Regions from separate parts of the Dysgonomonas sp. GY75 genome, predicted to be linked through region 3. Evidence: riboswitches for the same ligand, from Rfam matches in the RefSeq annotation. Region 3 holds a riboswitch; each other region holds the start of a gene.
The links. A riboswitch is a leader RNA that binds a small molecule or an ion and turns the genes downstream of it on or off. The one in region 3 is predicted to bind cobalamin.

Region 1: linked by a shared signal. The riboswitch ahead of IR083_RS16230 (threonine/serine exporter ThrE family protein) and the one ahead of IR083_RS04690 (TonB-dependent receptor) in region 3 are both predicted to bind cobalamin.
Region 2: linked by a shared signal. The riboswitch ahead of IR083_RS19495 (TonB-dependent receptor plug domain-containing protein) and the one ahead of IR083_RS04690 (TonB-dependent receptor) in region 3 are both predicted to bind cobalamin.

The regions. Positions count from the first base shown of each region.
Region 1 is NZ_JADCLQ010000038.1:72,190-82,565, forward strand. It holds gene IR083_RS16225 (anaerobic ribonucleoside triphosphate reductase) at 1-1,229, opposite strand, end outside; cobalamin riboswitch at 1,403-1,599, opposite strand; cobalamin riboswitch at 1,838-2,089, shown strand; gene IR083_RS16230 (threonine/serine exporter ThrE family protein) at 2,266-3,060, shown strand; gene IR083_RS16235 (threonine/serine exporter family protein) at 3,063-3,566, shown strand; gene dapB (4-hydroxy-tetrahydrodipicolinate reductase) at 3,869-4,585, shown strand; gene lepB (signal peptidase I) at 4,618-6,135, shown strand; gene lepB (signal peptidase I) at 6,274-7,233, shown strand; gene IR083_RS16255 (WbqC family protein) at 7,241-7,894, shown strand; gene IR083_RS16260 (Ig-like domain-containing protein) at 8,726-10,376, shown strand, end outside.
Region 2 is NZ_JADCLQ010000052.1:12,388-22,763, forward strand. It holds gene IR083_RS19475 (TonB-dependent receptor plug domain-containing protein) at 1-668, shown strand, start outside; gene IR083_RS19480 (YiiX/YebB-like N1pC/P60 family cysteine hydrolase) at 710-1,345, shown strand; gene IR083_RS19485 (ABC transporter substrate-binding protein) at 1,409-2,542, opposite strand; gene IR083_RS19490 (YncE family protein) at 2,546-4,225, opposite strand; gene IR083_RS19495 (TonB-dependent receptor plug domain-containing protein) at 4,309-6,300, opposite strand; cobalamin riboswitch at 6,411-6,587, opposite strand; gene IR083_RS19500 (hypothetical protein) at 6,803-7,930, opposite strand; gene IR083_RS19505 (hypothetical protein) at 8,062-9,219, opposite strand; gene IR083_RS19510 (hypothetical protein) at 9,234-10,376, opposite strand, start outside.
Region 3 is NZ_JADCLQ010000009.1:83,083-93,458, forward strand. It holds gene IR083_RS04685 (sirohydrochlorin cobaltochelatase) at 1-562, opposite strand, end outside; gene IR083_RS04690 (TonB-dependent receptor) at 572-2,749, opposite strand; cobalamin riboswitch at 2,800-3,117, opposite strand; gene IR083_RS04695 (cobyrinate a,c-diamide synthase) at 3,239-4,537, shown strand; gene IR083_RS04700 (DUF456 domain-containing protein) at 4,597-5,091, shown strand; gene IR083_RS04705 (family 20 glycosylhydrolase) at 5,240-7,639, shown strand; gene IR083_RS04710 (tetratricopeptide repeat protein) at 7,757-9,973, opposite strand; gene IR083_RS04715 (cation:proton antiporter) at 10,021-10,376, opposite strand, start outside.

The DNA of each region.
Region 1 (10,376 bases), on a different contig from region 3:
TCGTACTCAAAACGGCGGGGATCGCTCTCCTTCCATTCTTCATGCTGGTTGAATGTCGCGTCCAGATTCAGGAAGTTAGGGAAGAAACGATGTGCGCTCACCTTGCATGCCAGTTGGTATAAATCGTAATTCCGGTCTGTTGGTAAATAGCTTACTCCCCGCTTCTTTTTCCATATCTGTATGGGGAAAATGGCTGTTACTCCGTTGCCCACGCCTTCATCTGTGCTTATTAACAGTTCCCGCATGATGCATCTTCCTTCGGCAGAAGTATCCGTTCCATAATTAATAGAACTGAATACCACCTGATTGCCTCCCCGGGAGTGTATGGTGTTCATGTTATGGATGAAGGCTTCCATCGACTGATGTACGCGGCTCACTGTGCGGTTTATGGCATGTTGGATAATTCTTTCGTCATTCTGCAACCCGGTCAGGTCTTTTGATAGATAATCTTCTATCGAAATCTCATAAAGATGTTTATAGTCAAGACCATTTATCTGTTCCAGCACTTTTATCTCTTCAATAAAGCTGCGTCTGACAAAAGGTGCCAGGTAGAAATCGAACGCAGGGATGGATTGGCCGCCATGCATTTCATTCTGGGCTGTTTCCATAGATATACAGCCGAGCATGCTTGCAGTTTCAATACGTTTAGCCGGGCGTGATTCGCCATGTCCGGCATTGAATCCATGCTGAAGTATCTTATCTAGCGGGTGTTGTACGCAGGTGAGGCTTTTGGTCGGATAATAATCCTTGTCATGAATATGTAAATAATTTCGGCGGACAGCTTCTTTTACCTCCGGTAGCAGCAAGTAGTCGTCGACAAAAGGCTTGGTTGTTTCACTTGCAAATTTCATCATCATTCCTGCCGGGGTATCGGCATTCATATTGGCATTTTCGCGTGTGATATCATTCGATTTGGTCTCTATGATTTCGAGAAACATGTCCCGGGTCTTGGCTTTTCGGGCAATATTGCGTTGGTCGCGGTAAGCGATATATTTCTTGGCCGCTTCCTTGCGTGGACTTTTCATCAGTTCCACTTCTACCATGTCCTGAATTTGCTCTACGGTCATTTGCTCGTTGCCTTGGCAAGAGATAAAATCCGTGATGCGTCTTATCAGGGAAGAGTCTTCTCCTTGTTCGGTGTGTAACATGGCTTTGCGAATGGCTGCCATTATCTTTTCTTCATTGAAGCCGACGATGCGCCCGTCTCTTTTTACGACTGTCTGGATCATGGTTGTATTATGTTATAAGTAAAAGAAAGTATTCGACACGCTTTCGCGTCGTCAATTGTTAATTAATGATACATTGTTTCAATGTAACTGACGGGGATAGAGACCAAAATAGGCGAAGAGAGATTAATGATGTAAAGTCACCGCATATTCTATTCTATCGCTTTTCTCCCGAAAGCTACGAATGTATACACGGCAGGTCTTCTGACTCATTTCTCTGCTAGGCGCCTTCCCAATATTCAGTTGTCTGTTGATCAGTGGCGTGAGAGCCTAACTTTTTCTTGAAATTTACAGCTACGGGGATAGTTCAGGACTTACACCTGATTCCCTTTTCATCCGATTTTATTTCAGAACCGTATATGACAACAAAGGTAGATTATTTTTTTTATATGGTTTTCAAAAATGAGATTTATTTATCTTAAAATAATGCTGAAGTTTTCCAAAATAAATTTTAAGTTTCATATTATCAGATAAATAAATTTTTAATATTGTTGAAAAGTTTTCTAAATAGTTTAATTTATAATATTAATTTATCTTTATTCCGGATGATTTACCGATAGTTACAGAAAAAATACTTTCTTAATATATTATTATTTCAATTTTTTATTCCAACTTTGTATCCAATTATTGGTGTTACAAGTCCGCATCTTCGGATAAGTAATGAAAAGGGAATCAGGTGCAAGTCCTGAACAGACCCGCTGCTGTAAACTCTTTTCAGTGAACAGTTAACAGTCATCAGTTAACATTCATTGATGTTGTTCCGGGCGATACCCAATGCCACTGGTCGACAGACAACTGTCTATCGGGAAGGCTGCACGGAGCAAGAGTAAGTCAGAAGACCTGCCAGTAATAGTATGATTTTGTCTTTCGAGGATTAGAGGCAAGTCGGAGAAGTGAAAATTCATGTTCGGATAGAGCCGGTTTTGTGTAACAGTCAAAGTTGCATTGTTTTAGTTATGTATGCATAACAGAAATCTCTATTTAAGGTATCGACGGAATTATTTATTCTCCCGCAGATTAATTTTATAAAGCGAACAAAATGGAAAATGTTTGGCCAAAGGACAAAGGCATGTCCGCAACAAAATTTGCCGATCTGATTTTGGAGGTAAGTACAATTCTTCTGGAATCGGGAGCTCACTGTGAACGTATAAACCGGAATGTGCAGCGTATTGCCGAAACGACTTGTTATAAAGTGGAGATGCTTCTCACCTTTACTGCTGTATCAGTAACGGTTACAGATCGTGAAAATCCCGAAAATACAGTAACCGGAAACAGGCGGATGAGGCATCACGGGGCACATTTCGGTGTGTTGACCAATACCAGTTTGCTGACATGGGATCTTTTCGAGAATAAAATATCGTTGGATGAGCTCGAAAATTGCCTGAATGAGATAAAAGTGGCACCGAAACATCCTGTATGGCTGATACGTGTTTTTATAGGGGTAGCATGCGGTTGTTTGTGTTTGCTTGCCGGAGGCGACTGGGTGGATGGGGCTTTTGCCTTTGTTGCGTCACTTATAGGGCTTACGGTGCGCCAGGAAATGGTAAAGAAGGGTTTTAATCTGATGGTTGCCGTTGTAAGTTCTGCTTTTATGACTACAACGATCTCCGGCATGAATGTATTGTTCGGTTGTGGTTTATCGCCCGATATATCGGTAGCAACAGCCGTGTTGTTTCTGATACCGGGTGTCCCGTTGATTAATTGTATTATAGATTTGCTGGAGGGGTATATACCCACAGGTATTGCGCGTGGAGCATTCGGCGGCTTTATTTTGCTATGTATAGCGATCGGCATGTTTATGAGTATGTCATTGATAGGTATTAATAATTTTTAGAGATGATAGTCGATATAGTAAGAGATGCTTTTCTGAGCTTTTTTGTGGCAATAGGTTTTGCCCTTCTTTTCGAGACTCCCCGAAAAGCTTTGCTTATTGCAGGATTGTTGGGAGGAGTAGGGCATTGTATCCGTTTTGCGCTGTTGCAATCGGATTATGGTTTAGTTGCATCTACACTTTGCGGAACTGTATTCATCGGGCTTGCCGGTATATATTGTGCTCATCGCATACATACACCGCCTGTTGTATTTACGCTTCCGGCCTGTATAACGATGATTCCCGGGTTGTATGCCTATCGTACGATGCTTGGTTGCATCAGGATATACGAAGAGGGGAGTGATATCGAAGGATCATCCTTGTTGCAGAATACAGTATATAACTTTATTCTTACCTCTTCGCTATTGTTTTGTCTGGCTATTGGTATTTGTATTGCAGCTCTGGTTTTTCGGAAGAAGAGTGTGAAGGAGATAAAGAAAATCAAAGATCTGGGGATAAAGATTTTCTGATTTCCAGAGGATGCAGCGAGTGCTTCGTAGTGTTAACAATAACTAATCGATGTAAGAAATCGGGAATCGGGGCGACTAACTGTTTGTATCTAGGTTAAGAGGCTTAACTAAGTGAAAACTAGAAATTAAAGATGGATGCCGGATTGCAACTTGTTCTGACCGATTTACTTAGATGGCAAACACGTAAGCCTCTGGCCTTAAAAAAGCTTATAATCAAGGATTAATTAAAAGGGAAATCCTATGGAAATAAGTTTTTATGTATATTTGTAGGCTTTATCGATTAATTTAACAAATACTCAAATATGAATATAGCTCTCATCGGATATGGTAAAATGGGACATGAAATAGAAAAGATAGCTATTTCGAGAGGTCACAGTATTGTATCTATCATAGATATAAATAATCCGGACGATTTCGGTTCGCCAGCGTTTAAGAGTGCTGATGTGGCAATTGAATTTTCTACGCCTGACAGTGCAATAGATAATTATAGGAAATGCTTTGCCGCACAAGTCCCTGTGGTTGCAGGTACAACCGGATGGCTCGAGCATATGGATGAAGTGAAAAAAGCGTGTTCGGAAGGCGGACAGACTTTCTTTTACGCATCGAATTATAGTCTGGGAGTAAATATATTCTTTGTATTGAATAAGTATCTGGCGCGGATAATGAATAATTATCCGGATTATGATGTGAAGATGGAGGAGATACATCATATTCATAAACTGGATGCCCCGAGCGGAACAGCTATAACGCTTGCAGAAGGTGTCATTGAAAATATCAGCCGCAAAGAACGGTGGAATCTTGAAGTTGAAGAAAAACAATCAGATCTGGCTATTCATTGTATTCGTGAAGGCGAAGTTCCCGGGATACACGAAATAATATATGAGTCGGAGGCCGATATTATCAGCATCAAGCACGATGCGAAAAGCCGGAAAGGATTTGCTTTGGGTGCAGTCGTTGCCGCCGAATTTACCAAAGGTAAAAAAGGCTTTTTGGGAATGAATGATATGCTTAAATTTTAAAATAAGGTTGTAAACCTGCTTTTACTTAGAATATGGAAAATAACACGAGAAAAGATAGCGCACAACAAAAACGGAAACCCGGTATAAGGCAATGGATATATGCCATCCTTGCCTGCGTATTATGTGTTTTATTTGTTATCTGGACAGGCTATTGGGGAGTATTGATTCTTATCCCCGTTTTTATAGATATCTATATTACGAAATTTATCCCGTGGGGAGCATGGCGCAATGCCAAGAATCCGCATGTGAGAAAAGTGCTCGACTGGGTAGATGCTATTGTTTTCGCATTGGTAGGTGTATGGATCATTAATACATTCTTTTTCCAGAATTACCAGATACCGACTTCGTCTCTTGAAAAATCGCTCTTAGTCGGAGACTTCCTTTGTGTAAGTAAAGTTAGTTACGGGGCGCGTTCTCCGATGACTCCATTTTCACTTCCATTGATGCAGCATACATTTCCTGTTGGCGGATTTAAGTCCTATCTGGAAAAACCGCAATTGGAATATAAACGGTTTGCAGGTACAGGGCACATAGAGCGCAATGATATAGTCGTGTTCAACTATCCGTCCGGAGATACGGTAGCACTTAATTATCAGAATGCAGATTATTATGCAATAGCTAAAAAGGTTGGACGTGATGCAGTATGGAGCGATAAAAGGACATATGGAGATATAGTATACAGACCTGTAGACAGACGGGAAAATTATGTAAAACGGTGTGTCGGATTGCCCGGAGAAACTATAGAACTTATAAATGATATTGTTTACATAAATGATAAACCGATTGTCAGTCCGGAAAATATGCAGCTATTGTATTTTATCCAGACAGACGGTACTGAGATAGCTCCAAAGATATTTGAAGAATTGGGCGCCAGCGAGGATGACTATTTGTATACCAACAGTATGGGGCAAAAAATGGTATATTCTTTTAATCCCATGGGGATAGACGGTGCAGACAGCCTGAGACTGGCCAGTCTCGGATTTAAGTACAATAATGGAGGTTTCGGGCTTGCGTATCAGATCCCACTGACAAAAGCAATGGTAAGCAAAATAAAGGAAAAACCCTTTGTGCTGGCTGTATTCCCAATGAATGAGTTTAAGAAAAAAGCGGGGATTAAGCGTGATACTAATAATGGCGACTATGTATATCCTCTTACATGGACTCAGGATTGCTATTCGGGAGACTTTCCTAAACTGTGGATTCCTAAGCGCGGCGAAACTATAAAATTTGATACAGATGTGGATTACAAAGTCGCGGCTTATATCCGTTGCATCAAAAATTATGAACATAATGATTTTGACTACCGTGACGGCAAAGTGTATATCAACGGGCAGGAAGCCGATTCTTATACATTCAAATACGACTATTACTTTATGATGGGTGATAACCGTGACAATTCAGCCGATTCTCGTGCCTGGGGATTTGTTCCCGAAGACCATGTGGTGGGTAAACCATTATTTATATGGTTGTCTCTGGATAAAGATAAAGGATGGTTTAGTGGTAAGATTCGCTGGAACAGATTATTTACATCGGGGAATAAGACGAAATAGTCCCCCTAAATCCCTTCAGGGGGACTTACAGGGAGGGTAAAGATAAATATTGTTGACTTGTAACTTGTAACAGCCCGTAGGGCGAAGTAACCTGTAACTAATTCAATGTCTTCAAAAAAGAAAAATATATACGTTTATTTGGGCAAAGTAATTCTTGTTACTTTGCTCATTGTTTTATTGGTGCGTACATTCTTCCTTGAATCATTCTCTGTATCTTCCGCACAAATGGAAATGACACTGCTGAAGGGTGATAAGATACTGATAAATAAAACGGCCTATGGTATCCGTATGCCGGTAACTTTATTGAGCATCCCGTTCACTTTCGACAAAATATTCGGGATTAAGTCTTACTCTGCGGCTTTGCAAGCGCCGTATAAAAGGTTTTTTGCACGCAGTGTGGACAGGGATGATATAGTGCTTTTCAATAATCCGCTGGAGACAGATAAACCGCTGGATAAGCGGAGTTTTTTACTTAGCCGTTGCGTCGCTCTGCCCGGAGATTCTCTGCAAGTAGAGAATGGCTTGTTTATTATCAATGGAAAGCCGTATTCGGGCTGCCCGAATACAATGGAAGAATACAGTTTTAAGGCACTAGCTAAAAAAGAACTGGAAGATATAGCTAAGGAGTTGCAGATATTTATACCCGTAGGCACGGCGCAGGGTGATAGTGTAATCACGCACTTGAGTAAGTATGATGCATTTGTGCTGAATGAAAGTTTATCGGATTCGCTTACGCTTGTTCCCTGCAAAAAAGATACGCTAATAAGCCATATGTTCCTTATTCCCTTTAAAGGGAAAATAATAGATATGGATGAAAATAACCTTATTATGTATAAGCAGATGATTTTGCAGGAGCAGAAAGGAAAAGATGTAAGAATAGAGAAAGGAGAACTGTTGATAGATGGTATAAAACAAATGGAATATACTTTTGAAGACAGTTATTATTGGATGTTGTCCGATAACAGCATTCATTCCACAGATTCAAGGTCTATCGGATTCATTCCGTTCAGTAGTATTGTAGGTAAGGCCAGTTTGATTTGGTATAGTTCGGATGAAAACGGCACAAGAAAGGAACGTTGTTTCTCTTCTATAAAATAAGTGACCGATGAAATCAAATAGCATATACCTTTCTTCTGCATACCTCGCTCCGGTTCAGTATTATACCAAGTTTCTTCTTGCCGGCCGTGTTCTTATCGAACAAAACGACAATTATATAAAGCAAACATATCGTAACCGTTGCACCATTGTTTCGGCAAATGGTGGAATATCCCTGTCTATTCCCGTCGAACATTCATCAAAAGATAAGACTTTGATGAAAGATATCAGGATTGCCCAGCATGGTAACTGGCAGCATATGCACTGGAATGCTATTGTATCGGCTTATAATTCGACACCTTTTTTTGAATATTATCAGGACGATTTCTATCCATTCTATCATAAAAAGTTCTCTTTTCTGCTCGATTATAATGAAGAATTAAATAATCTGATTCTCCATTTGTTGGATATAAATCTGCCCCAAATACAGCATACGGCGGTTTATAAGACCGAATTTACGGATACGGAGTCTGATTTCAGAGAACTGATCCATCCAAAAAAAGATTGGAAACTGTTGGATGCCGATTTCTCACCTGTACCGTATTATCAGGTCTTTGAGCAAAAATTCGGATTTGTAGCTAATATGAGCATTATTGATTTATTGTTCAATATGGGAAATGAAAGCCAGATAATACTTGCGAATTCAGTTAGGAAAAAATTATGAGTTTTGGGGAAAACTTTATCTATGAATATAGCTAATAGCTTGTAGCCGTTAGCTGACAGTTCTTTGAAGTATTGGGATAAGTAGTAAGAATTAAGTGAAGAACGGAAAATTATACGAGATACAAGTTAATTGAAAAAGGTGTAACCTTTGTTACCTTTTGAGAAAACTGTAGGGGCGAATAAACATTCGCCCGCAATCAATATCGGGCGAATGTTTATTCGCCCCTACAAAGAGAATGTAAAACCTGTTAAGTTCGTCACTTTTTTATGAAAGAGATGCTTCACTCTGTCTGACAAGCTAATTATTAATTTTTCATTCTTAATTATTAATTGTTTTCAGTGTTACCTTTGTTACTTTTTAACCATACACTGTTAACGAATATAAAAAACACAAGTAAAAAATAGAAGAAAAGTTGTCAGATGTGTCAGATTTTAACAAAATATAGTTAATAAATGAAAATATTACAATGGGCTGTAAATTGAACTTTGCGACTTAGCGTCCTTGCGCGAGAGTACTGTTCACTGATAACTGTTCGCTGATATATGTGTTACCTGTGTTACTTTTTAACAAGTAGTAAGTTTTAAGAACAGTATTTCTATTTATGGTAAAGTTATTTGTGCGATAGCCAAGCTAACGGCTAATAGCTATCAGCTAAAAGCTGAAATATATGTTACTTTTGTTACCTTTTAGAGGGTTGCATAGATCACATGTATTTTTCCGCTTTCCGTGGTCAGGGGCCTCTGATTGGAGATTGATTTAAGCTATTTTATGTCCTTAGAGACATATTTATGTATAAAACGTTGTATTTTTGCGTAAAACTTGGAAAAACAGATGTTACATTTTTTGAAAAGGCATATCTTATTTTCGCTTATTTTAGTTGCAATTTCCCTGATTGCAGTAGCTTGTGCCAATATGGCATCCCCAACGGGAGGCGCTTACGATCTGGAAGGCCCTAAGGTGGTAAGTAGTAATCCCGGATTTAATGCAACTCAAGTGAAAAAAGGGAAGATAGTCATTGAGTTTGATGAGAATGTTACCATAGAAAGACCTTCGGAAAATGTAATCATTACCCCGCCCCAGAAGGCTTTTCCCGTTATTAATACGGTAAACAGAAAAGTAAATGTGGAGCTTAGGGACACTTTATTGCCGAATACAACATATACAATTGACTTTACAAATTCTATTGTAGATAACAATGAGAAGAATCCGATAGAGAATTTTTCCTTCTCTTTCTCTACAGGCGATGTGGTCGACTCTATGGCCGTATCGGGCAAAGTATTGACGGCAGATAATCTGGAGCCTGTAAAGGGTATTTATGTCGGTCTTCATTCTAACCTGAATGATACTGCTTTTACCAAAACTAAGTTTGAACGCATTTCCCGTACAAATGAATCCGGTGACTTTACCATTCGTGGTGTTGCTCCCGGCAAATATAAGTTGTATGCGCTGGATGATTCTAACCGCGACTATATATATGATAATCCGTCAGAAGCCATTGCTTTTATGGAAACCATCATAGAGCCGGCATCCGAAAGGGCTTCGCGCTTCGATACCACTTATGTGGACAAGGAAAAGAAAGTGATAGATACCGTTGTGGCAGTACAATATACTCGCTTTTTGCCGGACAATATAGTATTACGTACGTTCAAATCCGGCTTTCAGCGGCAGTTCCTGCAAAAACATGAGCGTACTCAAAATAAACTCTCCCTCTTCTTCGGAGCACCTACGGAGATGCCTCAGGTGGAGCCGTTGAACTTTGATGGAAATAAAGACTGGTTCATAATGGAGAGGACGCCTAAAAACGATACTATTACATACTGGATCAAGGATAAAGAGGTGATGGCAATAGATACATTGTCTATCCGGCTTACTTACCTGAAGACAGATACGCTGAATCAATCCCTCCCGGTAACCGATACCCTGACCTTTATGGACAGAACCCGAAAACCGGTAAAAGACGATAAGAAGAAAGAAAAAAAGAAAAAGGAAGGAGAAAGCGACGAGCCTGAGATCACTTTCCTGAACATAGTGAATAACCTTTCTTCTACATGGGATACATACAAAAGTATTTCGTTGTTGTTTGAGGAGCCTATTACAGACACTTTATCCAACAAAATAAAATTGCAGCAGTTGAGGGATACTGTATATCATGATATTCCGTTCCAACTGGAAGCCGATAGTGTAAATCCGAGAAAATATACTATCCGGAATAAATGGGGATATAATAATGAATACCGTATACAAATAGACTCGGCTTCTATATACAGTATATACGGACTATGGAATAATAAGATCGACCAGAAATTTAAAGTCAAGGCCGAAGATCAGTACGGACAGCTTGCTATCAGGGTTGCGGGTATAGATAGTATTCCTTCTTTTATGGAACTTTTAGATAAGTCGGATAAACCAATTCGTAAAACACGAGTCATAGATAATATTGCAGTCTTTAGAGACCTTGACCCGGGGTCATATTATGTACGCA
Region 2 (10,376 bases), on a different contig from region 3:
CCACATTTACAGATCTATATTATGAAACCGAGACACATGATGTAAGTAACGACCTGAGACCTGAAAAATCTGAATCATTGGAGCTTGGCGTGAAGTATAATGAATCTTTCTTTAGCGCTTATGTCACAGGATTTCTTTTGTGGGGGCGTGATGTTATAGACTGGGTGAAGGAGAAGCCAACAGACGAAAAATGGACTTCCTGGAATTTGAGTAAGATAGATACTAAAGGTGTGGAAATGGGAGCTAAATTCCGTATCGGAGATATACTTCCCGCATTGGGAGAAGAATCGTCCCTTGCTTTGGATTACACCCGTATGCATCAGGATGGAGACACGAAAGGCCTCATATCCATCTATTCGCTGAACTATTTGCGGGATAAGTTTACGGCAAAATTCAATCATCAGATATATAAAGGGCTTTCGGCCGGCTGGTATTTTCGCTTCCAAAAGCGGATGGGCACTTACGAAAAATATGAAAATTTGGTAAAAGTGGGTGATGAGCATTATCCTGCATTTTCAACTCTTGACCTAAAATTGAACTATGAATACAAAGATGTGGTATTCAATCTGAATTTGAATAATCTCTATGATACGCATTACTTCGATAGGGGAAATATACCTCAGGCAGGTTTCTGGCTAATGGGAGGTATCAGTTATACTTTCAGATAGTAATGCCAAAGAATAGTTAGAACTTTCTTCTATATAATTATATGAAAGCAATATTATTAATGGTTCTCTTTTTATCAGGCATGACCTTGTGTGCCGAAGATTTCAAGCTCCAGAGTGGAGACCTGATTTTTCAGGAAGATTGCGCAAGTGGGACTGACAGTACGATTAAAGCTGTAACAGCCAGTATTGGAGATTATCAGTTTACGCATGTAGGTATCGTTTATATCGACGATAATGACAGTGTCTATGTAATCGAAGCTACCCGTCCCAAAGTAGCAAAGGCACCTTTGAATGATTATCTGTATCCCGGGGGAAAAGGCTGTTATCCCAAATCGGTCGTGGGGCGGCTGAAAGAAGAATACAGGCACAGTATTCCTGATGCATTAAGTGAAGGGTTAGCCCTTATAGGCAAAGATTATGATGATGGATTTATCCTGGGTAATGATAAGTATTATTGTTCGGAGCTTATTTATGAAATTCTGCTCAGGGCAAATCACGGTATTCCTGTATTTCCATTGAATACGATGACTTTCAAATCTGCTGATACCGAAGAGGTAACGGACGGCTGGAAGGAGTATTTCGGGAAGTACAACTTACCAATTCCCGAGGGTGAACCGGGTATTAATCCGGGGGCTATGTCAAGCTCATATGTGATCGATATCGTTCATTATTATTGATACATAAAGAAAAAGACTGTGGCAGAATTTCTGACCACAGTCTTTTTACAAACCTATATACATTTACTCTCCGATTTTCTTATAATATTTCGGCGTATATCCGGCGAAGAGTTCCGGATGGAATATATACGCCATATCTTTTAATATATAATCCGGATGGATAGGTAAATCTTCATAATAACTTGAATATGCCGTATTGCATCCGTATATATTTTTTCCTTTGAATGCCTTGAAATGGGAATAAGGTTTATATTCTTTTTCCAGGCTTTGGTATGTCATATCTTTAGGCCAGTTATATTTGATTATCCAGAAATCTGCTTCACCCGCCTTGTCTAACACCGATTCGAATGCCAAAGGCATGTAAGTTGTCGAGTTATCATCAGACCAGCAATACGATGCCCCCGAATCGGATAACATATTTGCCATAAAACTTTTTCCTCCGGGCATGTTCCATTTGTTCTGATAACGCATATCCGTAAATACGGAAGGTCGGTTTGCCGTTCCGGCCACAGCGTCTTTAACGGCATTATAATTCTTTTCGGTAATGGCGAACAGCGAATCAGCCAATTGCTCCTTCCCGATAAATAAAGAATAGTAGCGTATCCATTCGGCACGTCCAAGCGGATGCGATTCGGTATAATCGGTCGTTTCCAAAATGGGAATTCCTGCTTTTTCTATGCTACCGTATGTCCAGCCTTGTATGGGAGTTGCAAAGATAGCATCAGGGCTGAGCATGATCAATCTTTCGGTATCGGGTTTACTGGCCATCCCCAAATCTACTATTGCCCCGCTCTTTACACCATCCTGTATATTGGATAGCTTTATATACTGAGGTTCACATACACCTTTTATCAGGTTCACTGCATCCAGTTCGTTCAGCGTAGAGCAATGGATGGTGGAATATGTTGCCACAGTTTCCAAAGGTATTCTTACAATTGTGCCTTTAGGAAGATTTGCGGGTAAATCTTTATTCTTTGCCACCAGCACATATGTTTGCAGCATGCGCGTGGTATCCCAGGGATCACGCACCGACACGGTAGTATATTCATCATACTTTTTTACCTGAAAGCCTTTGGCATAATAGACAGTGTATCCCGTTTGCGGCTTAATATTATCCTGTCCGGCAGGCTTGCGATTATTGCAGCCCGCCAGAATGAGGATAATAGAAAAGAGTAGTGTGATATTTAAGAGTTTCATATATTATCTGATTATCCAGCTTGCAAAATATGCACCTGCCGGATTAAGACCTCCGGTATCTAATTTTTTAACTAATTTACCATCAGCGGTGAAGATGTACATGTCTCCATTATTGGTATAGTCCGATGTACCGATATATATATAGTTATTAACAGGGTCGGTGTTGATAGAAAACGGCTTATTTACTGTTGTTCCGTCTGTTATGAATTTATCTGTCAGCATCTTCTCTGTCTTGGCATCAAAAACATGGTAGCTGACTACCTGATTCCAATTGGCATCGTATTGCGAATAAATGATATATAACTTATCGTTATTCATACTCATCCAAGTTGCATTACCAACACTGGTTACTTTATGCGTGGTTGCATCAATTCTTTGCAGAGTATTAGGTACATTACTATAATTTCCGTTCGAAATTACATATATATCCCCTTCGCTATCAACCGCCATTTTATCAGGATTAATAACTACAGGAATTTGTTCAGTCTCTCTGAATGTAGCAACATCTACAACCGAAACTGTTTTGTCGTATCCTAAAGGAGTATTATAATCCAAGCCACCTGAATTGGCGACATATAGTTTATTATTTGCCGCACGTACATATTCAGGATTACGTCCTACAGCTACTTGGCTTTCAATTTCCAGTTTAGTGGTGTCTATTTTTGCAAGATAGCCATCATAGAGAGTTGCATATACTTTCCCTTCATATGAGGTTAGTCCGCGAGGTTGCTGTTTTTTGTCTCCTTTTACAGATTCGATAGCTGCCAGTTTCTTTCCTTGCTTATCCGTTACGTATATAACTCCGGAGCCATAAACGGCGATATACATTTTAGATCCGTATACTACCATATCCTGGCCTGTATCTCCCAGACTTGTTCCGTTTGCGCTTTCGAATACTTTAGTTTTAAATTCTGTTGTAAGGAAATTGTAGAATGAGATGTTTGAGTTGTTATTTCCCATCTTTCCGCTGTTTAGAATATATACTCCCGAAACTTCGTAAGCATCTTTTACTTCAATTTTGGCAAAGTCTTCGACTTCTGTATCTGTTGCATCAGTAGCAACGACTATGAAGTATTTGCTCAAATCACGGCTTGCTATAGTATATTCTTCAATATCCGGATTTACTTCAGCTAGTTTATCTTTTTTGATAGTGCCATCTTCGGAGGTATAGATTATCAGTTTTGAAAGATTAATGTGTCCGGAAGCCTTGGTCCATGATAACTTTCCTGCTATTTTGTCTTTTGTATAATCTGTATCCTCAAATGTCAGATCAGTGACAACGTTATTACCGGTTTCGTCCTTTATTTCTACCTTGGCAAAGGTAGATCCTTCTACATCTTTTTTGTTTTTAGGGACGAGCAGGAGATATTTAGTATAGTTTCTTGCTTCTATAGTATATTTCTCTTTATCAATCGATACTTCATCTATTCTTGCTTCTTTTGTAGTGCCGTCATTTGAGGCATAAATAACAATGGACGAAAGTTCAGATGTATTGATTGGCTTTTTCCATGTTAAATCACCACTAATTTCGCCACCTTTCAAATTTACGTCCAGAAAAGCTATATCCGTAGGGAGAGTTTCAACAGAATTAAAAAAATCATTGTCATCATCACTACATGATATAAAAGAAAAAGTTAGTAGCGAGATTAAACAGAGAACATTGAATAATTTATTCATTTTCATAATAGATAATATTTTATTAAGTAAAAGAATGTATTTAATAATATGTTATTACAACTTAACAGTATGCTACTGTTCTATATAATTTAAAAACGATAGTTAGCTGATAAAGTAAATGACCGCCCCGGCATAGGATAATACTTAATGATCTGATAGTTTTTATTAGATAAATTAATCAGATTGAGCTGCACCCGTAATCTACTTTTATTTATATCAAAAGACTTATTTAAAGAAATACTATGATCTGTATATGATTCTATCTCATTATCAAGTATATTCTGATCCAATGCATATCTCTTACCCGATACGATTAAAGTATAAGCTATATTTATCCATGGGTTCTCCAGGCTTATAGCACCTGAACCATAGTGTCGCGGAGTATACGGTATCTGGTCTCTATAATTTTTACTTTCTTGGTCAGTAATGTCGATAACTTTCTGGTAGCTGTAATTTCCGGTTAATTCGATAGATAACTTTCTGCAAAGCTCACTATGCAGGCGTGTATTAATATCTAATCCGGTCATGTCTACTTTTCCATAATTACGCATTTTGAAAATATTCATAGTCGGGAAGGGTACAATCTTATCGTCTACCTTGTTTTTATATCCATCAGCAGATATACTTATAAGATCAACTTTGTTTGATATTTTCCCAACCCATGTCAATCCGGTATTGTATTGAGTAGCATATTCTGGTTTTAGGTTGATATTTCCCATTCTGATATAATACATATCGTCGAATGTAGGCACTCTGAATATTTTTTTATAAGATGCACGTAATCTTATGTTTGTCTTTAAAAAAGGTAGGTAAGAGAGGCTGATAGATGGAGTTATCTTCTTCTTATTATCAGGAACTTCTCCCGATTTGGCATCCTCTTTTACATATGTAGCCAACAGGCTACCGGTAATAGTGATATGTTTATTATTATATTGTGCGGCTAATGCGGTTAGGGATGAATTTCGGGAGGGACTGTCTATATCAGTAAAATTACTGTTAAGACGGTTTTGAAATACATCTTCGAAAAGGCTTATGGAGATATCCTCTATTGGCTTATATAAAATCCCTGCAGAGGCATAATATTCAAACTGGGTAATGCGGTCTTCTTGTTTGCTGCCTGATATATTGTTATTTAGAGCAAAATATTTGTAATATGTACGGCTAAATCTGGCCTGTGCCTTTAGTTCCAGTTTATGCGAAAGCGTGTTTTTGTAATAGGCTTGGGCAAAAAGATCCTTATTCCATACTCGTTCATCATTATCGTCTTTGTAAAAAATTACCGATCCTGGCAGGCCTCTTTCCGAATCCAGATAATTCACCTTGAAATTTAAATTTCCACCTTTACCCAAATTGCCATATAAATTAAGCTCCGTACGCCAGATACTTACGTCAGAATTTCTTCTTTTTCGTTCCTCGGTCTGTTCTGCATTTTTATATGTGAATTTATATCTGCCGTCTGCCCGTTCCCATCCGCTGTTAACGGAAATAGAAAATTGTTCGTTAATTTTATGGGCATAGTAAACCATTGGATTTAATAGTCCGAATGATCCCGTTTTGACCCCTGTGTTTAATGTATTTCGCTTAGTATCGAAAGCCGGTTGTAATGTTGTTATCTGGAGTACTCCGGCGGAAGCATAAGACCTTGCGGATTGAAAAATATCATCGGATTGTCCTATCGATAAAGAAATCATAGAGACATTATCCAGAGAAAAACGGCTTATGTCTATTTGTCCGGATTGTACATTACTCATTGTTATTCCATCATAACTTACTGCTGTATGCTGTGCCCCCATACCTCTGATAGATACCGTTTTCATGCCACCTATACCTCCATAATCTTTTATGCTGACGCCCGAGAATCTGCGTACAGCATCCGATACGGATAGTATGCCGATCCGTTCCATTTCGGCGTTGTCTATCACTTGCAGCGGTGTGGTTGAACGGGCAGCCGATGGCTTTATATGTGCAGATACTTCTACCTCCGATAGTTTTTGTGTCTTGATACTATCATTTGTTTGGGCCAGTAAGGATGTACAAGCGAAAGAACAAAAAAATAAAAAGGCAGAAAATAAAATTCTCATCTATGCAAAATATATCTTTTAGTATAATTGCAGCATCCGATAAGAACAAAGAAAAAGAAAGGTAATTGAATTCTTTTACGCATGTTTCTTAAGCCTTATTCCTCGAAAGCTGTCGAAAATATTTACTTTGCAGGTCTTCTGACTTACTCTTGCTTATATCACCTTCCCATTTTGCAACAGTGGTATTTTGATACAAACATTCCCAGAGCTTACAGCAGCGGGTCTGTTCAGGATTTGCACCTGATTCCCTTTTCATCCTTAATGGAACAAAGTAGTGCAAAGATACACAATATTATAGAAGATTTACTTTTTTGCGATAATTATTTGTGAGGAGTATTATAGAGCTTATCAGGAATAAGAGAGAATGTGATATAGAGGAAGAACTCATAAAAATCTCAAACATAAGAAAGGCAACCTCTCTTATATTTGAGATGGAAGATTGTTTTGAAAAAGCAAAACTAAAATTGAAATGTTTTTTTATCTATATTTCAACTTCTGTTTATTAGTCGGTCGGAATATCAATTCGCAGTGCATAAAAATAAGAATTACCTATCCATGTTTCGGATACAGTAGCCGAATTGCCTGCGTTACTGGTGCCAGCCTGTATAATATATTGAGTTTTCTCCTTTATGTTTACATAATGTAATATAAATGGAGTGGCATATGACTTTATACCCGTTCCGGCAGTCTTCTTCTCTGGATTGGCTCCGGCTCTGGATATGGTGGTGTAACTGCTTTGACTCGGTGTTTTTGAAGATAATAATATCCAATGATACATTCCTGTAAGTGAGGCATTCATGTTCGAATTGAATTTAGCAAATATCAGCCATTGTCCGGCAGGCAATTCAAGCATACCGTCAGATACCTGTACTGTGCTACTGGCAAAACCTTTGTTGTTGTTAATTGAAGTTGACTTTACAGTCCCTAAAGGCCTTAATGCTCCCCAGTATGCATCACCTTTATTATTGGCTGTAAGCAGATGTCCTTGATCCTGGGTGCCATCTGTATACTGGAACGTTCCGGTCATTCTGGTTCTTCCGCTTTCATTCATACTGAATGTATTGTTATTAATAGATAAGATGGCCGGTCGCATATCTACATACTTTCCTTTTATACTTATAACCGTATCGTTAACCATAAATTCCCGGGCGACGCGTATGTCCACAATCTTATTGTTTACTACAACCATTGTATCATTGATAATAAATTTTGCAGCAGGATTATGCTGTATCTTCAATTCGTTGTTATTCAGTTGTACAGTTGTGTTATCATCGAGCTTACCTCCTAGCCATAGCTCTTTGCCATTGGTATCTGTTAAGCCGTTTGCCCCTGATATCTTATTTGACAAAGCTACCCATTTGTTACCGTCCCAGAATTCGATAATATTATTCGTTGAATTATAGATAACCAGCCCCGCAGACTCAGGATTACTCGTTAATGAGTGTGTTGTTATCATATTATTTTTATTGGTATCTGGTATTCTCGGTAGACGTATACCTCCTTTTTTACTTTCTACTTCTACAATACAGAATTTCTCGGGTTCTTTATCCGTCCCTATAACTATTTGTCCTTTGGTAGAACCTATGGCTAATATTGTAAAAATGGGAATAAGGATATATCTATGTTTCATAATGTAAATAGTTTTGTGTTTGTAAATTATATCAAAATACTATGGCTTATTTTTCAAAGATCATATATATTCATTTTATATATGTATATCTTCTTTAAAAGATTTTATTTTCTATTATATATAATAAGGTGTTATTCGTCTTCATTATAATCTTCTATCATAATAGCAAAAAAATAAGGTTCTCCGAACTCTACCTTGGCTGCTCCGGTACCATCTTCTTCTACCAGCCATGTCTGATTGTTGGATGAACTGGCTACAACACAGATTTTTGTATTAGCAGATACATCGATCAGGTAAGTTAGTTCAGGTGACGATGTTGACGTTGCGTCTTCTACATCGGCGCCGATAGTTGCTGTCGGCACTGTTTGGCCCGGAATAAATATATGGGACCAGGTAAACATCTTCTGAGATGCATAGTTCGTCTTTGTTGCAAATTTAGAGAATATAAGCCATTTTCCCGGAGTGAGTGTCAGTGTGTCGGAAATGCATGGGCCACTTATATTTTGACTTGTATTTTGGATCCAGACAGTGCTTGTACCTGTTCCCGCCTTTTTAATTTTGCCTTTAAGATAAGTTTTACCCAATATCAGATCCGGTTTTAGCTTACCCCAAAAAGCAACACCGGATGCTTTGGAAATAAGTACCTTTCCGTTGATGTCGCTTTTGTTGTTATCATAATATAGCTGGCCATGTATATTTACACTGTCGTTTCGGACAAGCATACTATCATTTTTTACTTTTACTTTCAATTGATTTTCTATCGATACTTTGCTGCCTGTCTCCTTGACCTTTAGAGCTGATTTGTTTATTGTATATGAAGATGGTTTGGACCCGACAATCCTACCATTTACAACAAAAACCGTATCATTTACGGAGAATCCTCCGGGGTTACCCGCGCCGGTAGCAAATTCCAGATTTTTACTATTCAGATTTACCATCGTGGCTTTCTCTAGGTTTCCGCCGAGTTTCACAATGTCTCCATCTTTATGAATTCCATTATATACTCGTATCGTATCTCCCAGCATCGACCATTTTAGGCCATCCCAATATTCAATGGCTTTGCTTGTCTCATTATATATTATCAGGCCGGCGCTAGTTCCATCTATAACAAGAGCGTCTCTCTGCCCTACCGATAATTGGGGTAAGCGCAGACCTCCATTGCTGCTGTTAAGTTGAAGAGATGAGAAATCTTCAGGCTTTGCTGTTGAACCAACGGTAACCTGTCCCTGGCATGTTATTGTTACAAAAAAGAGTGATAGTAAAAAAGATGTGTATATCTGTAGTTTCATAATGATAGTTTGTTTTAATCATTTAATCTTATTGCATAAAAGTACTGATCGCCTAACATTGAATGGGTTGAGTGCCATGTGTCAGGTTTCTTTGTTTTAAAATCTATACGATAAGAAGCCGCATTTGCCGCATCCAGAAAATAAACCATTTGAGGTACACTGTATGACCCGTAGTTTTCATTGCCGCCAGTAGTCTTTCGTTCCGGCAAGGTCATAGAAGAGTACAAAACTACATCTCCACCGGAATCTTCTCGGACCAAACGAAGAAAACTCATATAATTTGCGTTATCACCACTACTAGCATCCGTCCTCCTGTTGGAATATGCTGCAAAACGACCGAATATAAGCCATTTTCCTGCAGGTAAAATTTGGTTGTCGGTAATCTCAGTCCATGTGTCAACTGTAAACTTTGTGCCGGATGGGCCATTCGGGCTTCCGGATACTCTGTTTATAGTAAAAGGTTTATTTAAAACGGATGGCTCCATCTGCTCCCAATTGGCTTTCCCTGTATTATCTTTCGCCCTCAGTATTATATCTTTTCCGGTTACGGCTAAGTTTTCGTTACCGTCTTTATATTGTAAGTGCCCGTTTATTTTTGTTTGATCGTTTATTATATTCAATACACTGTTGTTTACATATAGTCCCGATTTCCCGGTATTTATGGATATTTCATTTCTGTTATCTACCGTTAATACGGTATCTATATAGAATCTGTCGATGTTGTTAGCTTTTACACTTAGGCTATCTACAAAAAAAGCATCTGTGTTTATAGACAACGCTCCTTTTTCGGTTTTGAATGCCAGAGTGTGGCTTTGTTGGTTGATAAGGGTTTCTTCGATAAGAGTTCCGCCCAATCGGGCTTTTTGGGGATTGGCCGTATTTAAAAGATTTAATCCATTGGAAAATGAGAAAGAACCGGATAGTATACGCCATTCATTTCCATCCCAGAACTCGATCCTGTTATATGTGATGTTGTATATGGTAAGCCCTTTAGCTGCATCTTTCTTTTGTGGAGAAATGCTTATTGTTGTATTTGTTAAGTCGTCCCGTTCTGTTTGGGTTAGTCTTGATAGGCGTAGTCCTTTGTCATTGTTGCCATCTATTCTCAATATTTCATATGGTTCAGGATGTGTATTTGAACCAATTGTAACCTGAGC
Region 3 (10,376 bases):
ATTGAGCCGTAGTAGCATCGTATGTTCCGTGTCCTACCCAGACATAAGCTATCTGACTGTCAGTATCGTCTGTCAGTATTTCTGTTACCTTTTCATAATCTTCAGGAGTGTAAAGCAAGGGATTACCGATGCGTATATCTTTAAACAAGGGCTCCACTTCGTCTACATTCTTTTCCAGTGATTCCATTTCCACTCCGTCGATAATCGTAGATGCCTGTATCAAAACATGGGTATATCCATCTGCATGTAATTGTTTCAAAGCCTCTAACGGATTCTGTTTATTTATCCCCCGTTCGCCCAAGCGTTTGATAATTATGCGCGAGGTATAAGCTTCACGCAATTCCACTTCAGGAAATTCTTTCCTCACTTTATCATTCAGTGCATCTATGGTCAGCTCACGGGTATCGGCATGTGTAGTTCCAAAATGCACCATCAGAATAGCAGCCTTATCTCCCGGCTTCATCGTTTTGAAGAAATCGGAATGCTCATAATTTCCACCACCATGAGCAAAAAACGGTAAGACTGTAATATATAGTAATATAGTTGCTAAAATCTTTTTCATATATCCTGATTATTTGCTAAACTTTAAAGACAAACTCACATAGAAAACCCGTCCGGGAGACAGTGTAGCATAATTTGCGCCGAAAGGCTTGTCGTCCACAAAATCAAAAATATTTTCGATACCGAAGCCCGGTTCTACAACAAAACCGTTGAAATTCTTCAAACGATGGCGGGTCGCCAGGTTCCATTGATTATATGCGCGCGCAGGATCTTTATCTCCCATATAACGGCTGCTCTGTATCCGTCCGTTAAAGTTTATGTTCGAATCTACAATCCACCATTTTTTATTCCAGTTTACATTTCCTGTACCAATATGCTTGCTGGAACGTACCAACGGCTTACCTGTATCGTAATCCTTGGAATTTACATAACTGTAGCCCAACCCTATACTCAGTCCTGCTCCGAGATATGAATTCACGGAGGTTTCGAATCCGTTTACACGAGCTCTGGATGAATTGGTGTATACCTGTTTTTTCTTTATCCCTTCATTCTTTTCGTCTTCGGTTATCGTTTCTGTAACATCCCTTGTCTGGATAATATTCTTTATCCGGTTAATATACCCTGTAACAGAAACTGTCAGAAAATCGTTGTGGTATTCAGTATTGAGTGAGTAATAGTTGGATGATTCCGGCTTCAGGTCAGAATTACCAAGGCTTAAAGTAGAACGTGTTATAGTCCTTGTATATAGTTCTTTCATATCAGGAGCGCGGAATCCGGCTGAATAAGATGCCCTGAAATTGAAATGGTCGAGTGAATACATTCCCGACAACTTTGGCGTAAGCCTGTTACCGAAAGCTTCATTATAAACATAGCGGAATCCCGGCACGAATTGCAGTTTGCTATCCAGCAGCTTTATCTCATCCTGCGCATATACCGAATATGTATATACATCTCTCGAACCGTCTTTTGTATCCGACTGGCTTTCGATATAGTCCAACTGGTATTGCGTTCCTACCGAAATACGGTTATATTTTCCTAAGTTGAATATACCTTTCAGATTGGCATCATAGTATTTTTGTCTTCTTTCTTTCGATTCATCTCCGTTTTTATAATTTCCATCATCCTTGATGTATTCACGGTAATATTCAAAATTGTCAGTATATAAGTCCAATGTAATTACAGCCAGATCTTTAAGCATATACCTTGCTCCCGCTCCTATATTGTAATCTTCATATTTCATATTATACGCATATGACGATACTGGTCTTTTCAGCTTCTTGTCATAGAGGCTTCCTTCTGCGTATATGCTTAGAGATTTAGCCGGCTTTACTGTGAATTTCTGACTCACCACATCAGAATAATTCGTGTTCACAGCCATTTTATCAGTATCTATCAACTTATCTCCCGATGTTTCCTGTGTGTTCAACTGCCAGCCATCGCTCTGGTTACGCTGAAAAGAAGTTGATGAGGACAGCCATTTGTAATTTATATCAGCGTTTATAGCCTGCGAAAATTGGCCATATTCGGCATAGCGGGTATCGGATGTTATATAGATGGATTCTTTAGGATTCTCAGTGATAATATTGATAACCCCTCCCATTGCCTCCGATCCATATAATGCAGATGCAGCACCTTTCAACACCTCTATACGCTTTACATTCTTCATATTTATCCGCGACAAGTCTGTATTACCCGATACATCTCCTGCCAGTTTCTTTCCATCTACCAATACAAGGATGTAACGATTGCTTAATCCGTTCATCTGCATATACGAACCCATAGCGTTAGTCATGAAAGAGAAGGATGGACTGATGGACATCATGGCATTTTCGAATGTAGGGACATTTATATTCTCCAGTTCCTTTTTGGTTATCATATCCATTGCTACAGGGGTATTCTTTAATCTGTTGTGCGTACCTGTACCTGTAACTACTACTTCATTAAGTTTCAGCGGGGATTTTTTTAAGACAAATAAGATATCCTCGCGGGAAGATGCAATATCAATCTTAGCTCCATTGTAGTCGAGTGTCGATGCTCTTAATCTGTGTTTGCCTTCGGGTACTCTCTGCAAACTAAACTCTCCGTTCTCGTCCGTCGAAGTTCCCAGTGTGGTATATTCGATCCATACACTGGCACCCGCAACAGGTTTCTCATTTTCATCCACGACTTTTCCCTTTAAGGTCATTTGAGCAAATGCCATGTTTACAATACAGCACAAGATGGCTGTAACCAATACTTTTTTTCTCATTAAAATGCGAAGTATAATGTTAGTAATTATATTCTTGGCCCCGAGAATATTTAATTTATTGTATGCTAGGCAGGTTTCCTGACTTACTCCATCTTTGAACGGCCTTCCCATTTTCAGTAAACAGTTAGCAGTTATCAGTAAACAGTCAAAAAAAACTGTTAACTGATTACTGTATCACTGATTACTGTGAAACAGTGGTATTTGGTCTTGTTCAAAGACTTTTTTCAGAAACATTGTTAACTGATGACTGTTAACTGTTAACTGAATAGAGCTTACAGTAGCGGGCACTGTTCCGGACTTTAACCGGATTCCCTTTTCATGTAAAAAGACGGATGCCTTTTTACATCACCTTAGCGGCGGCAAAGTTAATTTTTTTAAATATCAGAAAAAAGTATTTAAGGAAATAATTTGCAAGTATATTATTTTCTATACACCGATACGAGTTTCATATCCCATATTTTATACTTTTGCTGAAGAAAAAGAAAAATCATGGCATATACATCCCATCTCCTTATCTCGGCAATAGCATCCGGCTCCGGTAAAACTACAATTACTTTAGGTTTATTGAGGGCACTCCGAAACAGAGGTCTGAGTGTACAACCTTTTAAATGTGGACCGGACTATATAGACACCAAATATCATGTCCTGGCAGCAGGAACCGAATCAGTCAATCTCGACCTGTTCTTATCGTCAGAAAGCCATATGAAGTATTTGTATCGTAAATATTCATCGGGTAAAGATGTTTGCATTACCGAAGGTGTCATGGGACTATTCGACGGATACGACCGCATGAATGGAAGCAGTGCGCAAATAGCGGAGAAACTGGATATCCCTGTCATTTTAGTCCTGAATGCGAAGTCGATGGCTTATTCGGCGGCGGCCCTGCTTTATGGTTTCAAGAATTTCTCTGATAGGGTGAATATCGCAGGTGTCATTTTCAATTTTGTAGCTTCCGAAAGCCACTATAATTTCCTAAAAGATGCCTGTCACGATGTAGGACTTGAACCATTAGGCTATCTGCCCAAGAATACTGATATAGAAATTCCATCCCGCCATCTGGGATTGAATATCGACGAACAATACCGCTTCGATGATTTCGCGGACAAGGCTGCTGACCTGATAGAAAAGCATATAGATATAGATAAGCTCTTGGTCATTACTCGCAGAAATCAATCGGATATAGAGGCTGCAAAAGAGGAGCGCGTATCCTCACAGGATTTAAGAATCAGTGTTGCGAAAGATGCGGCATTCAATTTCATGTACCATGAAAATATCGAATACCTGAAAAGATTAGGCACAGTGTCTTATTTCAGCCCGCTGCACGACAAGCATCTGCCTGAATCTGATTTTGTCTATCTCCCCGGAGGATACCCGGAGTTATATCTTAGCGAATTAAGTAATAACCGGACAATGCAGGACAGTATCCGTCATTACATTGAAGCCGAAGGAAAAGTCCTCGCCGAATGTGGAGGCATGATGTACCTGTCTTCATCTATCTCCGATGAAAATGGTACTGAATACCCGATGGTAAACATTTTCGACCAAAAAGCCACAATGGAGAATATGAAGCTCAAACTGGGTTACAGACAATTCAAGTATAATGGTCTGTCGCTGAAAGGACACGAATTCCACTATTCCTCCATAAAAAGCGAACAACAAAGCGTTGTACAACAATACACAGCCAAAGGGCAAGTTACAGATACCAAACTGTTGCGTTACAAGAATGTTATCGCAGGCTATACACATCTTTACTGGGCAGATATGGATGATCTGATGGATCTATTTTAAGAAAAGAAACTCCTATGCATCTATTATTTAGTTATTATATTTGTAGAAATATATAACAAATGGCTATCGATATCATTCTTACCATAATAGGAGCAATTCTCATTATCACGGGCATAGTGGGTTGTATCATGCCCGTACTACCGGGTATTCCTCTCAGCTATGCAGGTATCTTTCTTTTACATCTGACGTCGAAAGTTGAATTTTCCACTCAGTTCTTAATCATATGGGCCATTGTTGTCATCATTGTACAAATACTCGATTTCTATATCCCGGTATGGGGTACCCAGAAATTCGGCGGAGGGAAGAAGGGTATTTGGGGTAGTGCGGTAGGGATTATCTTCGGTCTGTTCTTTCTTCAACCCTTCGGTATTATCCTTTTCCCGTTTCTAGGAGCCTTTATTGGAGAACTGATAGACGGCAAAGAACCAAAGCCCGCTCTTAAGGCCGGGTTTGGAGCTTTTATCGGATTTATGACCGGAACTGTAATGAAACTGGCTGTAGCTTTCATTCTTGCTTTTTACTTCTTCAAAGAGGTAATTGGTATCTTTTTCTGAAGCTTTTATAGACGGCACTCTCTTTTTAACATTTACATCCACATATCACCTAAATGTTAATTAACAGATTTAAAATACAACTAAGCTAAACGATCCCTATATTTGTATATTATAGAGAGCCCTTAATTAAAATTAAATCGTTATGCTAATGAAAAAACTAGTTCCTTTGTTTTCTCTGACAGCTATGGTACTGATAACGTCGTGCAACGGTCCGGAACCAACTGTAGAGAAGCCTTACAACCAAAGTATAAACATTACTCCTATCCCGCTCGAACTGATACAAAAGCAAGACACTTTCAAGCTTTCTAAGAGGATTGTTTTCGTCGCAGGCAATACAGATATAGAAAAGGTTGCTGCTTATTTTTCCGCAAAGATAAAGGCCTCAACCGGATATGACCTTAAAACAGTAAAAGACAAACCGGCTTCTGATTACATAAGCCTGAATATTGTACCCGACCTCACTCTCAATGATGAAGGATATACATTAGACATAACACATCAAGGTATAGATATACAGGCGAAAACGGCCCAAGGATTATTCTATGGTATGCAAACAGTTATGCAGTTACTGCCTGCCGAAATAGAAAGTCCTACCCTTATTAAAAATATAGCATGGAATATTCCGGCAGTAACAGTCAAAGATGAACCTCGTTTCAAATACCGTGGATTGCATCTCGATGTATGCCGCCATTTTGTTGATGTGGACTTTATCAAGAAGCAACTGGATGTATTAGCCATGTTCAAAATCAATAAGTTCCACTGGCATCTGACAGAAGATCAGGCCTGGCGCATCGAGATAAAGAAATACCCTAAACTGACAGAGATGGGTGCTGTACGCACCGAAGGTGAAGGAAACACCTATGGGCCATTCTTCTATACACAGGAACAGGTGAAAGAAGTAGTAGCCTATGCCAAAGAACGATTCATAGAGGTGATACCCGAAATTGAACTTCCGGGCCATGCTGTGGCGGCACTGCATGCCTATCCGGAATTATCATGCACAGGAAAACCAATCGAAGTACGTAATATCTGGGGTGTTGCAACGGATGTTTTCTGTGCGGGGAACGATTCTGTATTTCTGTTTCTTGAAGATGTGATCGCTGAAGTAGTCCCTCTGTTCGAGAGCGAATATTTTCACATAGGCGGGGACGAGTGTCCTAAACTACGTTGGGAGAAATGCCCGAAATGTCAGGCGCGTATCAAAGAACTGGGGCTGAAAGGCAATAAAGAGCACAGCGCAGAGGAGAAGCTCCAAAGTTACTTCGTTCAGCGGATAGAAAAAGTACTGCTGAAGCATAACAAGAAAATGATCGGCTGGGACGAAATACTCGAAGGTGGACTAGCGCCATCTGCAACCGTTATGAGTTGGCGGGGAGAAGAAGGCGGCATTGCCTCTGCAAATATGGGACATGATGTAATTATGACCCCGGGAGCATGGCTGTATGTGGACAAATACCAAGGAGATCCCAATCTCCAGACAGTAACCATAGGCGGATATCTGACATTAAGCAAAGTCTATAATTACGAACCTGTTCCCGGACTAATAGATGACGATAAGAAGCACCACATACTGGGAGCTCAGGCGAATATGTGGAATGAATATAATTATACAGGAGAAGAAATGGAGTATGATATATATCCACGCATAATAGCCTTATCTGAATTAACCTGGTCTGCAAAAGAAAACAAGAGTTATGAAGATTTCGAACGACGTATCGATAACCAACGTGTACGTCTCGATATGCACGGTATCAATTACTATATCCCTATGCCTGAAGATAAGGGACCTCATATGATAAAATATTGGGGTGATTCTGTCAGCGCACCATTCTCCTGTAATTTTGTAGTGTTTACAGATCAGGCAACACTTGATTTCAAAACAACCGAGCCTGCCAGAATGGTTTATACAACAGACGGAAGCGAACCTACACTGAAATCGGAGGTATTTACAAAACCATTGACATTTACAGAAAACACAACACTGAAAATACGCTCGGTACTGCTTTCTGATAAAATGAGTCCTGTACGCACAATTACAATAGAAAAACAAACATATGCGCCGGCTGTAGAAAAAGAAAAAAATGCTAAACCCGGACTAACAGCGGAGTATTACAAAGGTTATGTAAGAACAGTTGCCGAACTGAATGGTAAGAATCCAACTGAAACCGAACAGGTAGCAACACCTCAGGATACCAAATACAGAGTCAAAGACTATATGGAAGTATATGCCGACGATTTCTATTCTTATATTCTGACGGGATATATAAATATTCCTGAAGATGGAATATATTATTTCAATACGGATAGTGAATTATGGTTGGACGGCACATACTTAATCTCTAATGAAAAAGATAATAGCGGCACAGCCCGACGATTCTCCCGCAGCGACAAGTCCATCGCTCTGGCAAAAGGCCCTCATGCTATTAAAATAGTAAGGCTAGGTGCTATATTCGGAGGCTGGCCTACACAATGGGACCCGGTAATGCTATCGATACGCAAAGCCGATCAAGCGGAGTTTACTCTTATGGATGCTTCTTATTTTAAATAAAAGCTTTTGGTTAGATTTTTGAAAGCCCTTGAAGAAATATTTCTTCAAGGGCTTTTCTTTTCTTTCAATATTAAAAGTAACCGGCTGAAAGACCGCTTAACCAATTCAATATCGGCCTTATCCCATTTTGTATTTTATCTGATCGAATAAGTAAGGAAATATCCTCTCATCTACACCATGGTTAATGAGAGTAACTCTATCGGCATCGAAAAGCATTTGAAATAATTCAAAATCATTGTCCTGATACAATGCTTGTTTATAATATTCGACAGCTTCCTTTTTGTTTCCCATGCATAGCTCCACATGACCGGCATTCAGATAATCATGCACAGTTGGCTTGCCCGTCAGTATCCGGCTGTAATATTTTTGAGCAAGATCGTATTTCTTTTGTAAGAAAGCGGTCCATGCAATCGGCCGCAGAGCCTTCGCCCCTTTGCTGTCGAGCAATTCTACTTTGAAATAAGTGTTCAATGCTTGTTCATAATCATTCAGTTCCAGATAGCAATGACCTATATTCAATTCTATATTTATATTATCAGGAGTCAGTTTGGCTGCTTTCTTATAATATTCCAAAGATAATTCAGGTTGTTTCTGCGAACGGTACAATTGTGCGATACGCTTAATTATCCACGAGTCGTTAGGCTTCAGTAAATCTGCTTGCAAATAGGCATTGAGAGCACCCTCCAGATCATTAATCATCTGCCTGCAATAACCAACCTTCTGCCATATATCGTCGCTTTGATCATCTATAGCTATAAGCCTGTTGAAGATATTCAGGGCTTCACCGAAATTATTTTTATCAAAACAATACAGTGCTATTTTCTTCATATCTTCTATGTTTGAGATAAGCGGAGCTATCGATTTCTTGTCATAGAAATTGAGGCTTAGCCTGAATATATCATAGAAACTGTTTCGGTAAGGATTCAGTTTGAAGAAGCGGTACAAATCCTGAATATACTGATTCGACACCACCTCTTCATCTATAGCCGGATTCATTTCTTTAGCCTCCTTTTGCAGCTGTTTAATCTCTTCCGATTCAGCGCCCATACGTCCGAGCATCATTTCGCGCTGGGTAGCGGGGATCTGCAAAAGACTCAGGCAGAATGAATATTTATCGGAGTTACACATATGTCCTGAATCTACAACTGCAGCCTGCAGCAAAGCACTCTTCTTCTCTTCGGGGAACAGAGTCGAAAATTCGGAATATGAAGGATCGAACGGTAAGAACCAGTTACCCATATCGGAGAAAAATGAAAAGTTCTTTAATCCGGAGAAAGTAGAATGGAATACATCCGCTCCTTCCATTTGCAAATTGGAATACTCCTGTAACTTCTTACCCAGGCCGGATTCTTCCAGTTCTTTTTGCCATTCAGGATTCTTCTCCGAAAAATCGGAATCACCACCCATTAGTTCATCCATATTGAGTTTTCTTCCTGCCAGATTATTGAACTTCATCATCTCGGGCAGTATCTCTTCCTTGATCTTTTTAGTTATCTGTTCCGTTTCGCGGGAACGAATAAGCTGTATGATAGTTCTTAATATAGCTTTGCGAAACTCCGGTTTTTCGGAAAGTGTATCCAGTTGATTTTGTAATTCAGGATATAATGCCCAACGGACGTCATACATTTGCATCACGACAACCAATCCCACAATTGCCCTGGCCCTCAGCTGTATATTATCTAAGGCTGATGCCTGCATCAACACCTGTATTTTTCGAAAATCGAAACGATGAAACAGGCTCAAAGTGATAGCTGACAAGAACAGGCTTTTTTCGCGAACAGGCAAACTAAAATTGGTAACAAACGAAATATAATCGTTAAAATCATTCTCATCGGCACGTGGTGAAACAAATACCATATTGAAGATATCGGAAGCTATACGCTCACGTTTTACTGCTAGTTCCCGCTTCTTATTTGTTTTTTCTTCGCCATCCTCGAGTAAATCGATCAGTGCAATAGAGTCTGCCACATCTTTTAGTTGCGAAGCATAGCCGGATATTGTCCCGTTTTTCAGTGAATTAATACGATACTTTTCATAAAAGACATTCGATGACTCTATTCTTAGCAACTCATCAGCCGAGTCATCTGCCAATTCATATAATGAACGTAATAGATTATTGTACACACTCTCCCGCTCCGGGTCTTCAACCCCTTCGAAGAGATAATGGAGCATGAATTTATAATTTGTTTCCAGTTCGCTAAGAGTTTCAGAAATTTTCCAGTCCTGTGTATTTATTGTCAGTTTCATTAATGACTCAAAGGCATCTTTCAACTGTCTTTTTGACAGGTTTTGAAGAATATCTTTCTTTAATGAAATTATGTCGCGGCTGTTCATACTTTAGTTACGAGTTATAAGTTACAAATTTACCAGAGTCCCGGCAATTAATTAGTAAGGACTAAAGTAGAGGGTGCATCTTTCATCAGTTTAGGATTTCTGCTATCCAGTTCCTTCCAGCTATTGAGGCTTATCATTATCAAATCCTGCTTTTTCAGAATATCACTATCGATAGGGATATTATTATTCCAAAGCTGGAACAGATAAGGGTTTATCGCCTTAATCGCGCGAACGGATTTTATGAAATCCATCGAGGTATCCATCAGTCCGATAGCATCCCAAAGGGTAATCCGCACATACGAATTTTCGGCCAGTCGTTCCATGAAATCCCCTACAAAGATGTCGTCCTCGTCCAGTATAGGAACAAAAATATTCCTCATACTTACCAGTCCTTTATCTATAC